Regions from separate parts of the Streptomyces sp. NPDC087428 genome, predicted to be linked through region 3. Evidence: riboswitches for the same ligand, from Rfam matches in the RefSeq annotation. Region 3 holds a riboswitch; each other region holds the start of a gene.

Evidence for each region. A riboswitch is a leader RNA that binds a small molecule or an ion and turns the genes downstream of it on or off. The one in region 3 is predicted to bind cyclic di-AMP.
Region 1: it holds a riboswitch for cyclic di-AMP, as region 3 does, so the genes downstream of both, ACIO3R_RS28750 (M23 family metallopeptidase) here and ACIO3R_RS25685 (NlpC/P60 family protein) in region 3, are expected to answer to the same signal.
Region 2: it holds a riboswitch for cyclic di-AMP, as region 3 does, so the genes downstream of both, ACIO3R_RS14190 (transglycosylase family protein) here and ACIO3R_RS25685 (NlpC/P60 family protein) in region 3, are expected to answer to the same signal.

Annotation. Positions count from the first base shown of each region.
Region 1 covers NZ_JBIUXR010000014.1:156,835-162,721, reverse strand. Annotated here, with positions in the region: gene ACIO3R_RS28760 (M16 family metallopeptidase) at 1-593, shown strand, start outside; gene ACIO3R_RS28755 (M16 family metallopeptidase) at 620-2,002, shown strand; cyclic di-AMP (ydaO/yuaA leader) riboswitch at 2,216-2,383, shown strand; gene ACIO3R_RS28750 (M23 family metallopeptidase) at 2,396-3,238, shown strand; gene ACIO3R_RS28745 (GntR family transcriptional regulator) at 3,413-4,123, shown strand; gene ACIO3R_RS28740 (HPr family phosphocarrier protein) at 4,302-4,583, opposite strand; gene ACIO3R_RS28735 (GNAT family N-acetyltransferase) at 4,767-5,887, shown strand, end outside.
Region 2 covers NZ_JBIUXR010000006.1:103,333-109,219, forward strand. Annotated here, with positions in the region: gene ACIO3R_RS14175 (DUF501 domain-containing protein) at 42-581, opposite strand; gene ACIO3R_RS14180 (septum formation initiator family protein) at 646-1,116, opposite strand; gene eno (phosphopyruvate hydratase) at 1,234-2,520, opposite strand; gene ACIO3R_RS14190 (transglycosylase family protein) at 2,795-3,532, opposite strand; cyclic di-AMP (ydaO/yuaA leader) riboswitch at 3,537-3,708, opposite strand; gene ACIO3R_RS14195 (transglycosylase family protein) at 4,021-4,965, opposite strand; gene ACIO3R_RS14200 (cytochrome P450) at 5,071-5,887, opposite strand, start outside.
Region 3 covers NZ_JBIUXR010000012.1:104,634-110,520, reverse strand. Annotated here, with positions in the region: gene ACIO3R_RS25695 (peptidoglycan DD-metalloendopeptidase family protein) at 1-892, shown strand, start outside; gene pcrA (DNA helicase PcrA) at 940-3,378, opposite strand; cyclic di-AMP (ydaO/yuaA leader) riboswitch at 3,648-3,813, shown strand; gene ACIO3R_RS25685 (NlpC/P60 family protein) at 3,812-4,990, shown strand; gene ACIO3R_RS25680 (hypothetical protein) at 5,090-5,443, opposite strand; gene ACIO3R_RS25675 (NlpC/P60 family protein) at 5,802-5,887, shown strand, end outside.

The sequences.
Region 1 (5,887 bases), on a different contig from region 3:
CGCGTGCGCTGATGGCCGCCTACCGGCTGCCGCAGGACGGCACCCGCGCGTGCGACGCCGCGGATCTCGCGCTGACCGTCCTGGGCGGCGGCGAGTCGTCCCGGCTGCACAACCGCCTCGTCCGCCGCGACCGGACGGCCGTCGCGGCCGGATTCGGACTGCTGCGGCTGGCCGGCGCGCCCTCGCTCGGCTGGCTGGACGTCAAGACGTCCGGCGGCGTCGAGGTGGCGCAGATCGAGTCCGCGGTCGACGAGGAGCTCGCCCGGTTCGCCGAGGAGGGCCCCTCGCCCGAGGAGATGGAGCGCGCCCAGGCACAGTTGGAGCGCGAGTGGCTGGACCGGCTCGGTACGGTCGCGGGCCGGGCCGACGAACTGTGCCGGTTCGCCGTGCTGTTCGGTGACCCGCAGCTTGCCCTGACCGCCGTGCACCGGGTGCTCGACGTCACCGCGGAGGAGGTCCGGGCGGCCGCCAGGGCCCAGCTGCGGCCCGACAACCGGGCGGTGCTGGTCTACGAGCCGGTCGAGTCCGCGGAGCCCGCGGAAGACGCCGACGCCGCCAACGACACCGACGCGCACGAAGGAGCGGACAAGTGACCGACGCTGCCGCGACTGGAGTTTCGATGCAGTACCACCCGCAGCCCGCCCCCGGAGAGGCCAGGCCCTGGGCCTTTCCCGCACCCGAGCGCGGCGCCCTGCCCAACGGCCTCACGGTGCTGCGCTGCCACCGCCCCGGCCAGCAGGTCGTGGCCGTCGAGATCTTCCTCGAAGCCCCGCTGGACGCCGAGCCCGAGGGCCTGGACGGGGTGGCCACGATCATGTCGCGCGCCCTGTCGGAGGGCACCGACAAGCGCAGCGCCGAGGAGTTCGCCGCCGAGCTGGAGCGGTGCGGTGCCACCCTGGACGCCCACGCCGACCACCCCGGCGTCCGGGTCTCCCTGGAGGTTCCCGCCTCCCGGCTGGCCAAGGCGCTCGGCCTGGTCGCGGAGGCCCTGCGGGCACCGGCCTTCGCCGACAGCGAGATCGAGCGGCTGGTGAACAACCGGCTCGACGAGATCCCCCACGAGCAGGCGAACCCCGCCCGGCGCGCCGCCAAGCAGCTCTCCAAGGAGCTCTTCCCGGCCACGGCCCGCATGTCGCGCCCGCGCCAGGGCACCGAGAAGACCGTGGAGCGGATCGACTCCGCCGCCGTGCGCGCCTTCTACGACGCCCACGTCCGGCCGTCCACCGCGACCGCCGTGGTCGTCGGCGACCTCACCGGCATCGACCTGGACGCCCTGCTCGCCGACACCATCGGCGACTGGTCGGGCGACACGGCCGAGCCCCGCCCGGTCCCGCCGATCACCGCCGACGACACCGGCCGGGTGGTGATCGTGGACCGCCCCGGAGCGGTCCAGACCCAGCTGCTCCTCGGCCGGATCGGCGCCGACCGGCACGACAGCGTCTGGCCCGCCCAGGTGCTCGGCACGTACTGCCTGGGCGGCACGCTGACCTCCCGCCTGGACCGGGTGCTGCGCGAGGAGAAGGGGTACACCTACGGCGTGCGCGCCTTCGGCCAGGTGCTGCGCTCCTCCGCCGGGGACGCCGCCTCCGGGCCGACGGGCGCCGCGATGCTCGCCATCAGCGGCTCGGTGGACACGGAGTCCACCGGGCCGGCGCTGGAGGACCTGTGGAAGGTGCTGCGGACACTGGCCGCGGAGGGCCTCACGGACGCCGAGCGCGAGACGGCCGTGCAGAACCTCGTGGGCGTCGCACCGCTGAAGTTCGAGACGGCGGCCTCCGTCGCCGCGACCCTCGCGGACCAGGTCGAGCAGCACCTCCCGGACGACTACCAGGCGCAGCTGTACGCGCGCCTCGCGGACACCGGCACGGTGGAGGCGACGGCGGCCGTGGTCAACGCCTTTCCGGGCGACCGGCTGGTCACGGTCCTCGTCGGGGACGCCGCGCAGATCGAGGAGCCCGTGAGGGCTCTCGGCATCGGAGAGGTCTCGGTCGTCACCGGCTGACCGGACGCTCTCCCCGGTAACGGGACAAAAGGAAGGTCCTGGTGGATCGCTGACCGCCGGGGCCTTCCTCTTTTGTCCAGTTTTGCGGGAGAGGTTGCCTGTCTGCCCTGTGGGATGCGCTACAAATCCGCCTGTCCGTTTGGTGTGGGGAAGTGCCCCCGTTTAACGTCGGCCCGGCTGTCCGTCACTCGTATGCCGCATCCGTGACGTACCGGGCAGCCATCGCCGAGTCCCCGTCAGGCGCGAGCCGGGGGAGCCGGGGACCCACGCAGTCCCTGGGGTGAATCGGATGCCCATGCCTCGGTGAGGCCGGGGGATCCGTAGGAGACCTTCCTGCTCCGAACCCGTCAGCTAACCCGGTAGGCGAGAGGGAAGGAAAGGACCAGCCACTTCATGGCGTTCACCCGTGCCACCGGGAAGCACCGTGCCCCGAGCCGTCTGACGCGCTGCGGCGCGAAGGCCGTCGGCATCGCGACCCTGGCCACCACCGGCGTCATCGGCTCCCTGGCCTCCCCGGCCCTCGCCGCCGGCACCGAGACCCCCGACGCCGACGAGACAGGGCTCTCCCAGGTCATCGCCATCGAGGGCGACCTGGCCGACCGGATCGACGCGCAGGCGGACGCGCAGCAGCGCCAGGCCGACGCCGCCGCGAAGGCGAAGGCGAAGGCGGACGCCAGGGCGAAGGCCGAGGCGAAGAAGAAGGCGGACGCCAAGAAGAAGGCCGACGCCAGGGCCAGGGCTGCCGCGAAGGCCGAGGCCGCCGCCAGGGCCGAGGAGGCCCGCGCGAGCGAGGCGCGTGCCGCCCGCTCCGCCGAGCGCGCCCGGCTGGGCACCTTCCAGCTCCCCGTCGCGGGTTCCCACGTGAGCACCGGCTACCAGGCCGGCGGCTCCCTCTGGTCCTCCGGCAGCCACTCCGGCATCGACTTCCACGCCGCGTCCGGCAGCTCCGTCGTCGCCGTCGGCGCCGGTACGGTCGTCGAGGCCGGCTGGGGCGGCGCGTACGGCAACAACATCGTGCTCCGGATGACGGACGGCACGTACACCCAGTACGGCCACCTCTCCTCGATCGGCGTCTCCGTCGGCCAGGGCGTCGGCCAGGGCCAGCGGATCGGCCTCTCCGGCTCCACCGGCAACTCCACCGGACCGCACCTCCACTTCGAGGCCCGGACCACGCCGTCGTACGGCTCCGACATGGACCCGGTCGCCTATCTGCGCGCCCACGGCGTCACCGTCTGACCGACGGCGAAGCACCTCGGTGAAAGGCCCCGGCAGCCCGCCGGGGCCTTCGTCGTACCCAAAAGATATTCATGAATTTCCACCCGGCATCGGAAATGCGAGCGCATTGCAATAGAGTCACAGGACAGGCGTCGATCGGCCGCGTTCCGCGGGGATTAAGACGGAGGTTCGGACATGCGCATTCCGGCGCATTCGGTATGCACGGCAATCCGTGACGACATCGTCTCCGGTGTCTTCGAGCGCGGCAGCCGACTCACCGAGGAGGTGCTCGCACGCCGTTACGGGGTCTCCCGCGTCCCGGTGCGCGAAGCGCTGCGCACCCTGGAGTCCGAGGGCTTCGTGGTCACCCGCAGGCATGCCGGGGCCTGCGTCGCCGAGCCCGACGAGCAGGAGGCCGCCGATCTCCTGGAGGTCCGGATGCTGCTGGAGCCGCTCGGCGCGGCCCGTGCCGCCCAGCGCCGCACCGACGCCCACCTCAAGGTGCTGCGCGGCCTGGTCAGGCTGGGGCAGGAGCGGACCCGCCGGGGCGAGGGCGAGGACCTGCGGTCACTGGGCGGCTGGTTCCACGAGACCCTGGCCCAGGCCTCCGGCAGCCCCGGCCTGATCGCACTGCTCACCCAGCTCCGGCACAAGATCGCCTGGATGTACGCGGTCGACCAGCCGGCCCGCCCCGCCGACTCCTGGGCCGAGCACGGGGCCATCGTGGACGCCGTGGCGCGCGGCGACGCGGAACGCGCGCGGGCGCTGGCCGCCCAGCATGCCGAGCGGGCCACCGCCGCGCACCGGCTGCGCCGTCCCGACCGGCCGGGCGCCGCCGCCATCCCCCGCGCCGGCCGGGTGAGGACTTCGCAACATGTCGTAAACACCCCGAGCGGCCGGCATTAACAAGGGGGCCGTATACAAAGAGCAGGCATTCATTGGGGCTTTGTTCTTGCTGCCCTGAATTCCGATGCGCGGGTCTTTATCGGTGATCCGTCATTCCCGCGCACACGAAAGAGCCGCGACTCCCGGTCGGGGGTGTCGCGGCTCTTTCGCAAGAATTCCGGCGGTCGTGACCGCTGGGTCAGACGGTCTCCGGAAGCTCGTCGAGCCCCTCGGCGACCAGCTTGGACAGACGGTCCAGAGCGGCTTCGGCGTCGTCGGCGTCGGACGCGAGAACGATCTCCTCGCCGCCCTGGGCGCCGAGCCCGAGCACCGCGAGCATGGACGCGGCGTTCACCGCGTTGCCGTCGGCCTTGGCGATCGTCACGGGTATGCCGGAGGCCGTGGCGGCACGGACGAAGATGGATGCGGGGCGGGCGTGCAGGCCCTCGGCCCAACCGACGTTGACGCGGCGCTCAGCCATGGTTCTGCCCTTCACGAATCAATGGTTGTCTAGACCAGTCTCTCATGCAGTGCCCGATGCTCCGGCCGACCCGCGGCCCGGTCGAGTGGGTGCCGGGGCCCGGCCGTACCGTCGATCGGCCACCCCCAGACTGCCCCGGCCCCGCCCCCCACGCGACCGCTGACAGAGCCGTAGGCTTTGCCCATGGAGCCCTCTCCGGAGCAGAGTCCGCATCACGTCTACCCCGATCACTGGGAGGCGGACGTGGTGCTCCGCGACGGCGGCACCGCGCGGATCAGGCCGATCACCACGGACGATGCCGAACGGCTGGTCAGCTTCTACGAGCAGGTGTCCCCGGAGTCGAAGTACTACCGCTTCTTCGCTCCCTACCCCCGGCTCTCCGCCAAGGACGTCCACCGCTTCACCCACCACGACTACGTCGACCGGGTGGGACTCGCCGTCACGGTGGGCGGAGAGTTCATCGCCACGGTCCGCTTCGACCGGATCGACGCCACGGGCAGGCCCGCGTCGGCCCCGGCGGACGAGGCCGAGGTCGCCTTCCTCGTCCAGGACGCGCATCAGGGCCGCGGCGTCGCCTCCACGCTGCTCGAACACATCGCGGCCGTCGCCCGCGAGCGCGGCATCCGGCGCTTCGCCGCCGAGGTGCTGCCCGCCAACAACAAGATGATCAAGGTGTTCCGGGATGCCGGGTACACCCAGCAGCGCAGCTTCGAGGACGGCTCCGTCCACCTCACCCTGGACCTCGAACCGACCGCGGAGTCGCTCGCCGTCCAGCGCGCCCGGGAACAGCGCGCGGAGGCACGCTCCGTGCAGCGGCTGCTCGCACCCGGCTCCGTCGCCGTCATCGGCGTGGGGCGCACCCCCGGCGGCGTCGGCCGCACCGTCCTGCGCAACCTCCTGGGCGCGGGCTTCACCGGCCGCACGTACGCCGTGAACAGCGCCTTCGCCGCCGGCCAGGACACCATCGACGGGGTGCCCGCCCACCGCTCCCTCGGCGAGATCGGCGAACCCGTCGACCTCGCCGTCGTCGCCGTACCCGCGGAGCGGGTCCCGGAGGCCGTCGCGGACTGCGGCGAGCACGGCGTCCAGGGCCTGGTGGTCCTCTCCGCCGGATACGCCGAGTGGGGTGCGGAGGGCCGCGAACGGCAGCGCGAACTGGTGCGCCAGGCCCGCTCGTACGGTATGAGGATCATCGGTCCGAACGCCTTCGGCATCATCAACAACTCCGAGGCGGTCCGGCTGAACGCCTCCCTGGCACCGGAACGGCCCGCCTCCGGGCGCATCGGCCTGTTCACCCAGTCCGG
Region 2 (5,887 bases), on a different contig from region 3:
TGAGGAGCGGGGGTCCGGGGCGGAGCCCCCGAGGGGGAACCTCAGCTCTCGTCCCCGCCCGGCGCACCGCACGGCGACACGCACGGCCCCTTGCGCCACCACTCCGGCAGCATCGCGATCGCCTCGTCCCCCAGCGGGTTCACCCCCGGCCCCGCGGCCAGCGAGTGCCCCACGAGCACGTGCAGGCACTTCACCCGGTCCGGCATGCCCCCCGCGCTCGGGAAGCCCTCCAGCACCTCGATGGCGTCACGCCGCGCGATGTAGTCCTCGTGCGCGGCCCGGTAGGCGGCCGCCAGCTCGGGGTCCGTACCGAGGCGCTCGGTCATCTCCCGCATGACCCCGTTCGCCTCCAGCGTGCCGATCGCGGACGCCGCACGCGGGCACGTCAGGTAGTACGTCGTCGGGAACGGCGTGCCGTCCTCCAGCCGGGGCTGCGTCTCGACCACGTCCGGGTTTCCGCACGGACAGCGGTGCGCGATGGCGCGCAGCCCGCGCGGCGGGCGCCCCAGCTGCTGCTGGAACGCGGCGATGTCCGCGTCGGTGGGCGCGGTGGACTCGGTCTGGGGAGGGGGCGTTTCCATGCCTGCCTAGGTTCTGATCGGGCTGCTCGAACTGCGGTTCCGCAGATGTACGGGGGGACGCGGGTCAGCCGCGGTCGGCGCTGTCGACGCCGTCCCACAGGTTGGAGTGCCACGGCCGGCCGGACTCGTCCGGCTTTCCGTCGCGCTCCTTGACCGCGTCGGGATCGACCACGGTGTAGCCGGTCTCTCCCGGAAGAAGGTAGTGCAGGTGCTCGCGGGCCAGCCGCTTGACGTAGGCGTCGTCCTGGAGGCGCGACTTCTCGTCGCGCAGTTCCTCGGTACGTGCCTCGGCCTCCTGCGCGAGCCGCTGCTGGTCGGCGATCTCGTCGCGCTGCGACACGTACTGCCGCATCGGGTACGCGAGGGCGACGACCAGGGAGCAGACGACCAGCGCCAGGAAGGCCGCCCGGCCGGTGAGCCGGGAGCGTTGCGCCTGGCGGCGGTTCTGGGACCTGTAGACGCGGGCTGCGGTCTGCTCTCCGAGCAGCCTCAGCCGGGTCGCGGTGGAGAACCGGTCCCGGTCCTTCGCGGCCATGTCTCCGCCTCCCCATTACGCACGTCCGTCCCCGCACACGGTACGGGACCGAGTGCGGGGACGGACGGAGGCCGGGGCGTCGGTCCCGGCCGGGCTTGTCAGCCCGTGCTGTCTTCGTCAGTTCGCGGAGCGAAACCGCGGGAACGCCGAGCGGCCCGCGTACACCGCGGCGTCGTCGAGGATCTCCTCGATGCGCAGCAGCTGGTTGTACTTGGCGACACGGTCCGAGCGGGCCGGGGCGCCGGTCTTGATCTGACCGCAGTTCACGGCGACCGCGAGGTCGGCGATGGTGACGTCCTCGGTCTCGCCGGAACGGTGCGACATCATGCACTTGAAGCCGCTGCGCTGGGCCAGCTCGACGGCGTCCAGGGTCTCGGTCAGCGAACCGATCTGGTTGACCTTGACGAGCAGGGCGTTGGCCGAGCCCTCCTCGATGCCGCGGGCCAGGCGCTCCGGGTTGGTGACGAAGAGGTCGTCACCGACGATCTGCACCTTGGCGCCGAGCTTGTCGGTGATGACCTTCCAGCCGGCCCAGTCGTCCTCGTACAGCGGGTCCTCGATGGAGACCAGCGGGTACGCGTCGACGAGCTCCTCGTAGTACTCGGTCATCTCGGCGGCCGAGCGGGACTTGCCCTCGAACTCGTACGTGCCGTCCTTGTAGAACTCGGACGCGGCGACGTCGAGCGCGAGCGCGATGTCCTTGCCGGGGACGTAGCCGGCTTCCTTGATGGCCTCAAGGATGAGGTCGAGCGCGGCGCGGTTGGACTCCAGGTTCGGCGCGAAGCCGCCCTCGTCACCGAGACCGGTGGACAGGCCCTTGGTCTTCAGGACCTTCTTCAGCGTGTGGTAGACCTCGGCGCCCCAGCGCAGGGCCTCGGAGAAGGACTCCGCGCCGATCGGGGCGATCATGAACTCCTGGATGTCCACGTTGGAGTCGGCGTGCGACCCACCGTTGAGGATGTTCATCATCGGGACGGGCAGCAGGTGCGCGTTCGGGCCACCGAGGTAGCGGAACAGCGGCAGGTCCGAGGCCTCGGACGCGGCGTGCGCGACGGCGAGCGAGACGCCGAGGATGGCGTTGGCGCCGAGCGAGCCCTTGTTCTCGGTGGCGTCCAGGTCGAACATGGCCTGGTCGATCAGCCGCTGCTCGGTCGCGTCGTAGCCGACGAGCTCCGGGCCGATCTGCTCGATCACGGCGAGGACCGCCTTCTCGACGCCCTTCCCGTGGTAGCGGTTGGGGTCACCGTCGCGAAGCTCAATGGCCTCGAACGCACCGGTGGAGGCTCCGGACGGAACAGCAGCACGGCCGGTGCTGCCGTCGTCGAGGCCAACCTCGACCTCGACCGTGGGGTTGCCCCGGGAGTCGAGGATTTCCCGGGCTACGACGACGTCGATGGACGGCACGAGGCATCTCCTTCTGGGATATGACGCTGGTTGTGCAGGGTCACTTTGGCCTTGCGACAAGAGCCTAACCGGCGCGGCCGTGTCAGTCGGCCGCGCGCCCGTCCCCTGGGACGAAAAAGGACCCAAGAGCGGTCACAGCAGGGCAAACGGCCAGAAATTTACTGGTCAGTAACTACAACAGTTGAACAATCAACACGGAAAGCGGTGAGCCCCGGCCCGGCCGCACGGGGGGAGGTGCGGCCGGGCCGGGGCGGTCAGCGAGGAGAGTGCTGAACTACTTCACCAGGTGGAGCTGCTGGCCCGGGAAGATCATGTCGGCGTCCGTGACGATGTCCTTGTTCAGCTTGAACAGCTGCTCCCAGCCACCCTTGACGTTGTGGTCGGCCGCGATCTGGCTCAGCGAGTCGCCGGTGACGACCTTGTACTCGCCGTCACCCTTCTTGACCTTCTCGCCGGTCGGGGTGGTGACGGTCTTCTTCTGCTCCGCCTCGGGGGCGGTCGAGCGGTCCGAGCGGTTGGTGGCGGGGGCCTCGGTGCGCTCGGCCTTCTTCGGCTCGGCCTGCTGGGCCGGAGCCGACTCCTGCTTCGGAGCGGTCTCGGTCTTGGAGGCGGTGTCGACACCCGGGTCGACACCGTCGTTGCTCAGGTTGCCGGCACCGGCGCAGGCCCAGGCACCCGGTCCCTGCATGGCGAGGAGCTTCTCGGCCACGGCGATCTGCTGGGACTTGCTGGCCAGGTCGGCGCGGGCCGCGTACTGCGTACCGCCGGCGGCGGCCCAGCTGGACTGCGAGAACTGCAGACCGCCGTAGTAGCCGTTGCCGGTGTTGATGGACCAGTTGCCGCCGGACTCGCACTGGGCGACCGCGTCCCACGTGGAGACGGAGGCCGCGGAGGCGCCGGTGGCACCCATCAGCGGCACGGCGATGGCGGCACCGGTCACACCGGCGAGCGTGGCGATACGGACGGCCCTGGACGGACGGCGGTGCTTGTTGCCCTTGCTGTTAAGCAGCATCGAGACTTCTCCTCACCGACGCCTACGAGGTGAGCTGTCGGGTTCGGGCCAAGTGAGTTGCCCGGCCGCACGTCCTAGCGCACGACTTCACCCCAAGCCGGTCCTGATGCGTCTCGCGACGATCCAGCCCGGCACTTACCTGGGTCCCCCGCTCCTGCCTACGGCGCTTTACGCGTCTGTTCCCTTCGACCGACGGCAGGATTCGGCGTGACGATCGACGGGGCCCGCGGTGCGAGCGGTTCTGACCGTAAACACACGCCACCCCGACATTCAAAGAGGGACATACCGGATAAACAGCCCTTACTTGTATCTGAAAAACATACATTTGCGCAGGTCGGAAGGGATGCGGAGGGAGCTCCCGGACAAGATGCGCCAGTTCACACGAAGAGACCCATGTCTCACTTAGTCAAAAGTGGGACATAGGCCTCTTAAGTACCCCGGATTTGAGGCGATTTCAGTTGTTGATCAGACCGCTCCCGCGGCCGCCCTCATCCGGCCTTCACGCCGAGATCGAGGCTCTGGCCAGGAAGGATGAGGTCCGGGTCGGAACCGACCGCCGCCTTGTTGGCCTCGTACAGCCCGGTCCAGCCGCCGGGCAGCTTCTGCGCGTCAGCAATCGCCCAGAGGTTGTCGCCCGGCCGGACGGTGTACGTACCGTCAGCAGCCGGTGCGCCCTTGTCCCGTGCGTCGGCCTCGCCGCGCGAGGCGTGCCGCCCCGCGTCCCGGTCACCGCCGGTCCCCTCCGGGGCCGGCGCGCCGCGGTGCCTGCCGCCCGTCTCCCCGCCCGAGGAGGACCCGCCCGGGGCGTCCGAGGGGCCGGTCGCACCGGAGGAGCCGGATGCCGAGGGCGTGGCGGACGGGGAGGCGGGGGCGTCCGGCGTACGGTCCTTGTCGGCGGTGTCGGCCGTGGCGTCGTCCGACGGGGTCCTCGTCGCGCCCTCGGACGCGTCGTCCGCCGGGTCGGCGCTCTCTGACGGGTCGGCACTCGCGGCCGGATCCGCACTCTCCGACGCGTCGGCGGACGGAGCGTCACCCGGGTCGACGCCCGGCAGCGACCCGTCCGTGGCGAGGCCGGAGATGACGGCGCAGCTGGGCCACGCCTTGGGCCCCTTGTCGCCCAGGACCTTCTCCGCCACGGCGATCTGCTGCGAGCGGCTGGCGAGGTCCGCCCGCGGGGCGTAGGACTCGCCGCCGTAGGACTTCCAGACCTCCTGCGAGAACTGCAGGCCGCCGTAGTAGCCGTTGCTGAGGTCGGCACTCCACATGCCACCGCTCTCGCACTCCGCGACCCGGTCCCAGGTCGAGGCGTCGGCGGCGTGCGCACCGGCCGCGCCGAGCAGCGGGATGGCAATGGCCGAGCCGGTCACGCCTGCGGCGACGATGATCGCGGGTGCCTGCCGAGGGCGACGGTGTCTGCCGTTCGCGGAGCCCATGGGAATGCCTTCCGTGTGACTGACGAGTGACGGGTGAGTCGAACGGTGAACCTAGCGGGACTCGAACGTGTGTCACAAGTCGATGCAGCGGAGATCACGTAAAAGTCACAGAGTTGACAGAGTGTCACCTTCCCCGGGAGCGGACCCACGGGCGGGCCCGGGGGTGAACTCCACCGGAAGCGTCCGCAGTCCACGCATGATGAGCCCGCCACGCCAGCGCAAATCGGCAGGTTCCACCGCGAGTCGCAGGTCCGGAAGGCGTTTCAGCAGCGTGGCGAGGGCTGCCTGGCCCTCCAGCCGGGCGAGCGGTGCGCCCAGGCAGTAATGGATGCCGTGCCCGTAGCCGAGGTGCTGATTGTCACGCCGCGCGAGGTCCAGCGTGTCCGGGTCACCGAAGCGTCCGGGGTCACGGTCGGCGGCCGCGAGCACCACGAGGACGGGGTCCCCCTCGGCGACCCGCTGCCCGCCGACCGTCAGCGCCTCGGTGGCGAACCGCCAGGTCGCCAGCTCCACCGGACCGTCGTACCGCAGCAGTTCCTCGACACCGGTGGCGAGCAGCTCCGTCTCCCCCGCCGCCAGGGACCGCTGGAGCCGCTCGCGCTGCTCCGGGTGGCCCAGCAGGGTGTGGACGCCGTTACCGATCAGATTCACTGTCGTCTCGAAGCCGGCGAACAGGAGGATGAAGGCCATCGCGGCGGCCTCGTTCTCGGTCAGGTGCTCGCCGTCGTCGCTCGCCCGGATCAGTCCCGAGATCAGGTCGTCCCCTGGGTTCTCGCGCTTGCGGTGGATGAGTTCGAGCAGATAGCCGCGCATCTTCTTCACCGAACGGGCCACCCCGCCCCTGGGGCCGCCGCCGTGGCGGATCATCATGCCCGCCCAGTCCCGGAAGTCGTCCTGGTCCTCGCGCGGGACGCCGAGCAGG
Region 3 (5,887 bases):
GCATGACACAGAAGCGCACGACGCATACGAGACGTACCAGGCTCACGAAGACCACCCCCCGGAACAGGACCCGTCTCCGTCCCCGGCCCCTGCCGACTCCCACCGCCCCGTGAGCCGTCCGGTCTCCCGCGGTGGCGGCAGCCGCAGCCGCAGGCGTTCGCCCGCAAGGCGTTCCGCCCTTCTCACCGTCGCCGTTCCCTCCGCCTGCGTGATGAGCGTGGCCGGTATCGCCGCCGCCTCCGTGGGCGGAATGGGCGGAATGGGCGGTGAGGAGAAGAAGGACGACACGACGACGATGGCGGCCGCCGACCCCGGCACGGTCAAGCCGGTCGCCGCCAACAACAAGCTGGACACCCAGCTCGCCAACCTCAGCGCCGACGCGGAGAACTTCGCCGACCGCGCCAGCCGCACCCAGGAGCGCATCGACCTGAAGGAGCGGCAGGCCGCCGAGAAGAAGAAGCGCATCGAGGAGGCCGCCCGCAAGGAGGCCCTGCGCCCCAAGTACGTCATTCCGGTCAAGGAGCACGGTCTCAGCGCGTACTTCGGCCAGGCGGGCGTCAACTGGATGTCCGTGCACACGGGCATCGACTTCCCCGTCCAGTACGGCACCCCGGTGATGGCCGCGACCGACGGCACCGTTCACACGCAGTACAACACCGCGTACGGGAACATGGCCATCGTCACGATGGCCGACGGCACCGAGACCTGGTACTGCCACCTCAGCAGCACCCGGATCCGCTCGGGCCCGGTCAAGGCCGGTGACGTCATCGCGTACTCGGGGAGCTCCGGCAACTCGACCGGCCCGCACATGCACTTCGAGGTGCGGCCCGGCGGCGGCGCGGCCATCGACCCGCTGCCCTGGCTCCGCAGCCACAACGTCGACCCGACCTGAGCCGGCCCGGTCGGGCGGACGGCAACGCCGCCCCGACCGGACGGGCGCTACAGCTTCTGGACCGGCGCGTACCGCAGCAGCAGCTTCTTCGGCCGCTCGTCGCCGAAGTCGACCGTGGCCTTCGCCTGGTCGCCGAGGCCCTCGACGGCCGTCACCGTGCCCAGACCGAACTGGTCGTGGGTGACCCGGTCGCCGACCACCAGCGTGATCGTCGGCTTGTCCGAGGTCCGCCGGGTCGCGAAGCCCGAGGGCCCGGAGCGCGAGCGGGACGCGGACAGCGACGACGTGATGCCCGACGTCGGTCCCGCCGGAGCCCCCATCGGGCCCTTCCGCTTCCACTCCAGGTGCTGTTCCGGGATCTCCTCCAGGAACCGCGACGGCGGGTTGTACGAGGGCTGGCCCCAGGCGCTGCGCATCGCCGCCCGCGTCAGGTAGAGCCGCTCGCGGGCGCGGGTGATGCCGACATAGGCGAGCCGGCGCTCCTCCTCCAGCTCCTTGACCTGGCCCAGCGCCCGCATGTGCGGGAAGACGCCGTCCTCCATGCCGGTCAGGAAGACCACCGGGAATTCGAGGCCCTTCGCCGTGTGCAGGGTCATCAGCGTGACGACTCCGGAGCCGTCGGTGTCCTCGTCGGGGATCTGGTCGGAGTCCGCGACGAGCGCGACCCGCTCCAGGAACTCGGAGAGGGTGCCCGTGCCCTCCTCCTCGCCGCGGTCCTGCTCGAATTCGAGCGCGACGGCGGCGAGCTCCTGGAGGTTCTCGATCCGGGTCTCGTCCTGCGGGTCGGTGGAGGCCTGGAGCTCGGCGAGGTAGCCGGTCCGCTCCATGACCGCCTCCAGCACCACCGCGGGCCCCGCGCCCGATTCGACGATCGTGCGCAGCTCCTCCATCAGCGTGTTGAACCGCTTGACGGCGTTGGCGGAGCGCGCGGCCATGCCGTACGCCTCGTCGACGCGGCGCAGCGCCTGCGGGAAGGTGATCTTCTCGCGCAGGGACAGGGCGTCGATCATCGCCTCGGCCCGGTCGCCGATGCCGCGTTTGGGCACGTTCAGGATGCGGCGCAGCGGGACCGTGTCCTCGGGGTTGGACAGGACCCGGAGGTAGGCCAGGACGTCCCGGACCTCCTTGCGCTCGTAGAAGCGCACACCGCCGACGACCTTGTACGGGAGGCCGACCCGGATGAAGATCTCCTCGAAGACACGGGACTGCGCGTTCGTCCGGTAGAAGATCGCGACGTCACCGGCCTTGGCGTCGCCCGCGTCGGTCAGCCGGTCGATCTCGTCGGCGACGAACTGCGCCTCGTCGTGCTCGGTGTCCGCGACGTAACCGGTGATCCGGGCGCCGGAACCGGCGTTGGTCCAGAGGTTCTTCGGGCGGCGGCTCTCGTTGCGCTCGATGACGGCGTTGGCGGCGGACAGGATCGTCTGGGTGGAGCGGTAGTTCTGTTCCAGCAGGATCGTGGTCGCGTCCGGGTAGTCCTCCTCGAACTGGAGGATGTTGCGGATCGTGGCGCCGCGGAAGGCGTAGATCGACTGGTCCGCGTCACCGACGACGCACAGCTCGCCGGGGGCGTCGGCGGCGCCGGCCGGGCCGACCAGTTCCCGTACGAGCGTGTACTGGGCGTGGTTGGTGTCCTGGTACTCGTCGACCAGGACGTGCCGGAACCGGCGGCGGTAGTGCTCCGCGACGTCGGGGAAGGCCTGGAGCAGGTGGACCGTCGTCATGATGATGTCGTCGAAGTCCAGCGCGTTGGCCTCGCGCAGCCGGGACTGGTACATCGCGTAGGCCTGGGCGAGCGTCTTCTCGAAACCGTCCGCGGCCTGGCCGGCGAAGGTCTCCTCGTCGATCAGCTCGTTCTTGAGGTTCGACACCTTCGCCGTGAACGACTTCGGCGGGAAGCGCTTCGGGTCGAGGTCGAGATCGCGGCAGACCAGGGCCATCAGCCGCTTGGAGTCCGCGGCGTCGTAGATCGAGAACGAGGACGTGAAGCCGAGCTTCTTCGACTCGCGGCGCAGGATCCGTACGCACGCGCTGTGGAAGGTCATGACCCACATGGCGTTGGCGCGGGGGCCGACGAGCTGCTCGACGCGCTCCTTCATCTCGCCGGCGGCCTTGTTGGTGAAGGTGATCGCCAGGATCTGGCCGGGGTGCACCCCCCGCTCGGCGAGCAGGTGGGCGATGCGGTGGGTCAGTACCCGGGTCTTGCCCGAGCCGGCCCCGGCGACGATGAGCAGCGGGGACCCCGCGTGCACGACGGCGGCGCGCTGTTCGGTGTTCAGCCCGTCGAGCAGCGCGGCGGCGTCGATCACCGGGCGGTGGGCCCCGTCGCGGTAGTACGCGTCGCGGGGCGGCGGGGGCCCGTCGAACACGCCCCCGAAGAGGTCCTCCGGCACCGCTTCGGGTGCCGAGTCCTCGGGGGGCGGCGGGGGCCCTTCCTCCGTGTGCTGGAGGCCGGCCAGGAAACTGTCGTCAAAGAGGCTGCTCATCGCTGTCCGAGTCTAGGCCGCCGCACTGACACCCCGGGCTCACATGGCGAACCGCACACCTCCGCACACCTGCGCGCGGCCACCCTGAGCGATGCCGGACGCACACTGCGTGGACGGATCCCGTGCCTGACCTGCCCGCACCGCGTCCACTTCACCAAGGTCACGAAAATGTATCGGGCATATCGAACATCAACCTTCACAGCGGCACCATGAGTTGGCTAGCGTGCACGTTCGGGCGGCCCGTACCCCCAGAGGCGAACCACGCCGAGCGGACGTCCACGCCGAATCCGGGCTGCCTCCATGGAGTCCGGAACCGGGGACCCACACGCAGCACCGGGGTGAATCGGTCCGAAATCCCCCACCAGGACCGTAGGGCAGCCTTCCGTTCCGCCCGAACCCGACAGCTAACCCGGTAGGCGGTCCACGGAAGGAGATGCCGGCCTTGGCGTCGCATCGCAAACCGCGCCCCCGGGTGCGCAGCACCACCCCGGCCATCGGGTTCACGACGGCCGCACTCGCCTCGGTGACCCTGCTGTCCACGCAGAGCGCGCTGGCGGCCCCGGCCCCGAAGCCCAGCATCGAGGACGTGCAGAAGAAGGTCGACGACCTCTACCGGCAGGCGGGTACCGCGACCCAGCACTACGATCAGGCGAAAGAGGCGTCCGCCAAGCAGCGCACCGAGGTGGACACGCTGCTGGACGACATCGCCCAGCGCGCTGACAAGCTGAACGACGCCCGCCGGACGCTCGGGAACTACGCCGCCGCCCAGTACCGCGACGGGGCGCTCGCGCCGACCGCCACCTTCTTCCTGGCGAACGACCCGCAGTCGTTCTTCGACCAGACCCACCTCATGAACCGGATGGCCACGAACCAGCAGCAGGCCGTCACGGACTTCCGTACGAAGCAGGCGGAGGCGTCCAAGAAGCGCGCCGAGGCGGTGACGAGCCTGGAGACGCTCACGGCGTCCCAGACCCGGCTGCGCACCAGCAAGCAGAACGTCCAGGACAAGCTGACCGAGGCCCGCACACTGCTGTCGAAGCTGACCGCCGAGGAGAAGGCGCGCCTCGCCGAGCTGGAGCAGAAGAAGAAGGACGAGGCCAAGCGCAAGGCGGCGGAGCTGGCGGAGAAGCAGGCCGCCGCGAAGGCGGAGGCCGACCGCAAGGCCAAGGAGGCCGGGGGCGGGACCGGCACGGGCACCGGGAGCGGCTCGGGCACCGGGACGGGTTCCGGGACGGGTTCCGGCGGCTCGGACAGCAGCGCGACGACGAAGGCCGGGAAGGTCCTCGCGTTCGCCAGGGCCCAGATCGGCAAGCCGTACGTCTGGGGTGCGACCGGCCCGTCCTCGTACGACTGCTCGGGGCTCACCCAGGCGGCGTGGAGGGCGGCGGGCGTCAGCATTCCGCGGACCACCTGGGACCAGGTGAATGTGGGCACCCGGATCGCGACGGCGGATCTGCAGCCGGGGGACCTGGTCTTCTTCTACGACGACATCAGCCACGTCGGCATCTACAAGGGCGACGGCATGATGATCCACGCGCCGAAGCCGGGGGCGAACGTGCGCGAGGAATCGATCTACTACATGCCGATCTACGGGAGCGTGCGGCCCGGTTAGGGGCGTTGCGGTACGGCGGGTGGCCCCGAGCAGCGGCCATCCGCCGTACCGCTGCCAGGCCGGTCGGTCCGGGCCAGGCAGCGGTACGGTCGGGTCGGGTCAGGTCCAGAGCGTGGCGATGAAGATGTTGACGACCGTCAGTCCGCCCACCGCTGCGAAGAGGCCCTTCTCGACCTTCTCCTCGTCCCGCTTGACGTAGACGAGCCCGAGGATGACGACCAGGATCAGCAGCTTGATGCCGATCTTGACGTTGTTCACGGGGTGGTCGTCGGCCTGGTCGAGCCCGACCAGGGCGATACCGGTGACCAGCATGGTCAGCGCGCCGTGCAGCATCCCCGGCACGAAGCGTGCCGTCCCCGCGCCCATCGCCTTCATCTGGGTGAGGAAGCCACCCAGCAGGGCGGCGATTCCGATGATGTGCAGGGCGACGAAGACATCGATGAGTACACGCATGGTTCCGCACCTTAGCCCTGGCCATATCAGCCTCCCGCAGCCAGGTGAGGCTTACTGGACGCTTGACTGATGAATGCACCAATTGCCTGACTCTGGTGCAATTTTTCCGGTCATCCAGCGACAACGCTGGGCAAAATTCGGGCAATAGGCGTCATTACGACTCCTGCCCGTGCCCCGGGTTTAGCGTCCCTACCCAGGTGACCGGATCACCGCCGATCCGTACCCGGACGGCACCGTCCGGTCGCCCCGCCGAGAGATCCGGCGGCGGGCCGCTCCCCCTGTTGGTGACCCGCCGCCGGACCGGGCGGGCCCGCCGGTAGGCCCCGACGGGCAGTCGACAGGAAGGACCCCCGCCCTCGTGGCCGCGCACCGGAAACCCAAGCAGCGCCCGTACAACGGCTCTGCTGCCCGCACCGCAGCGACCCTCGCCCTCGCCGGGGCCGC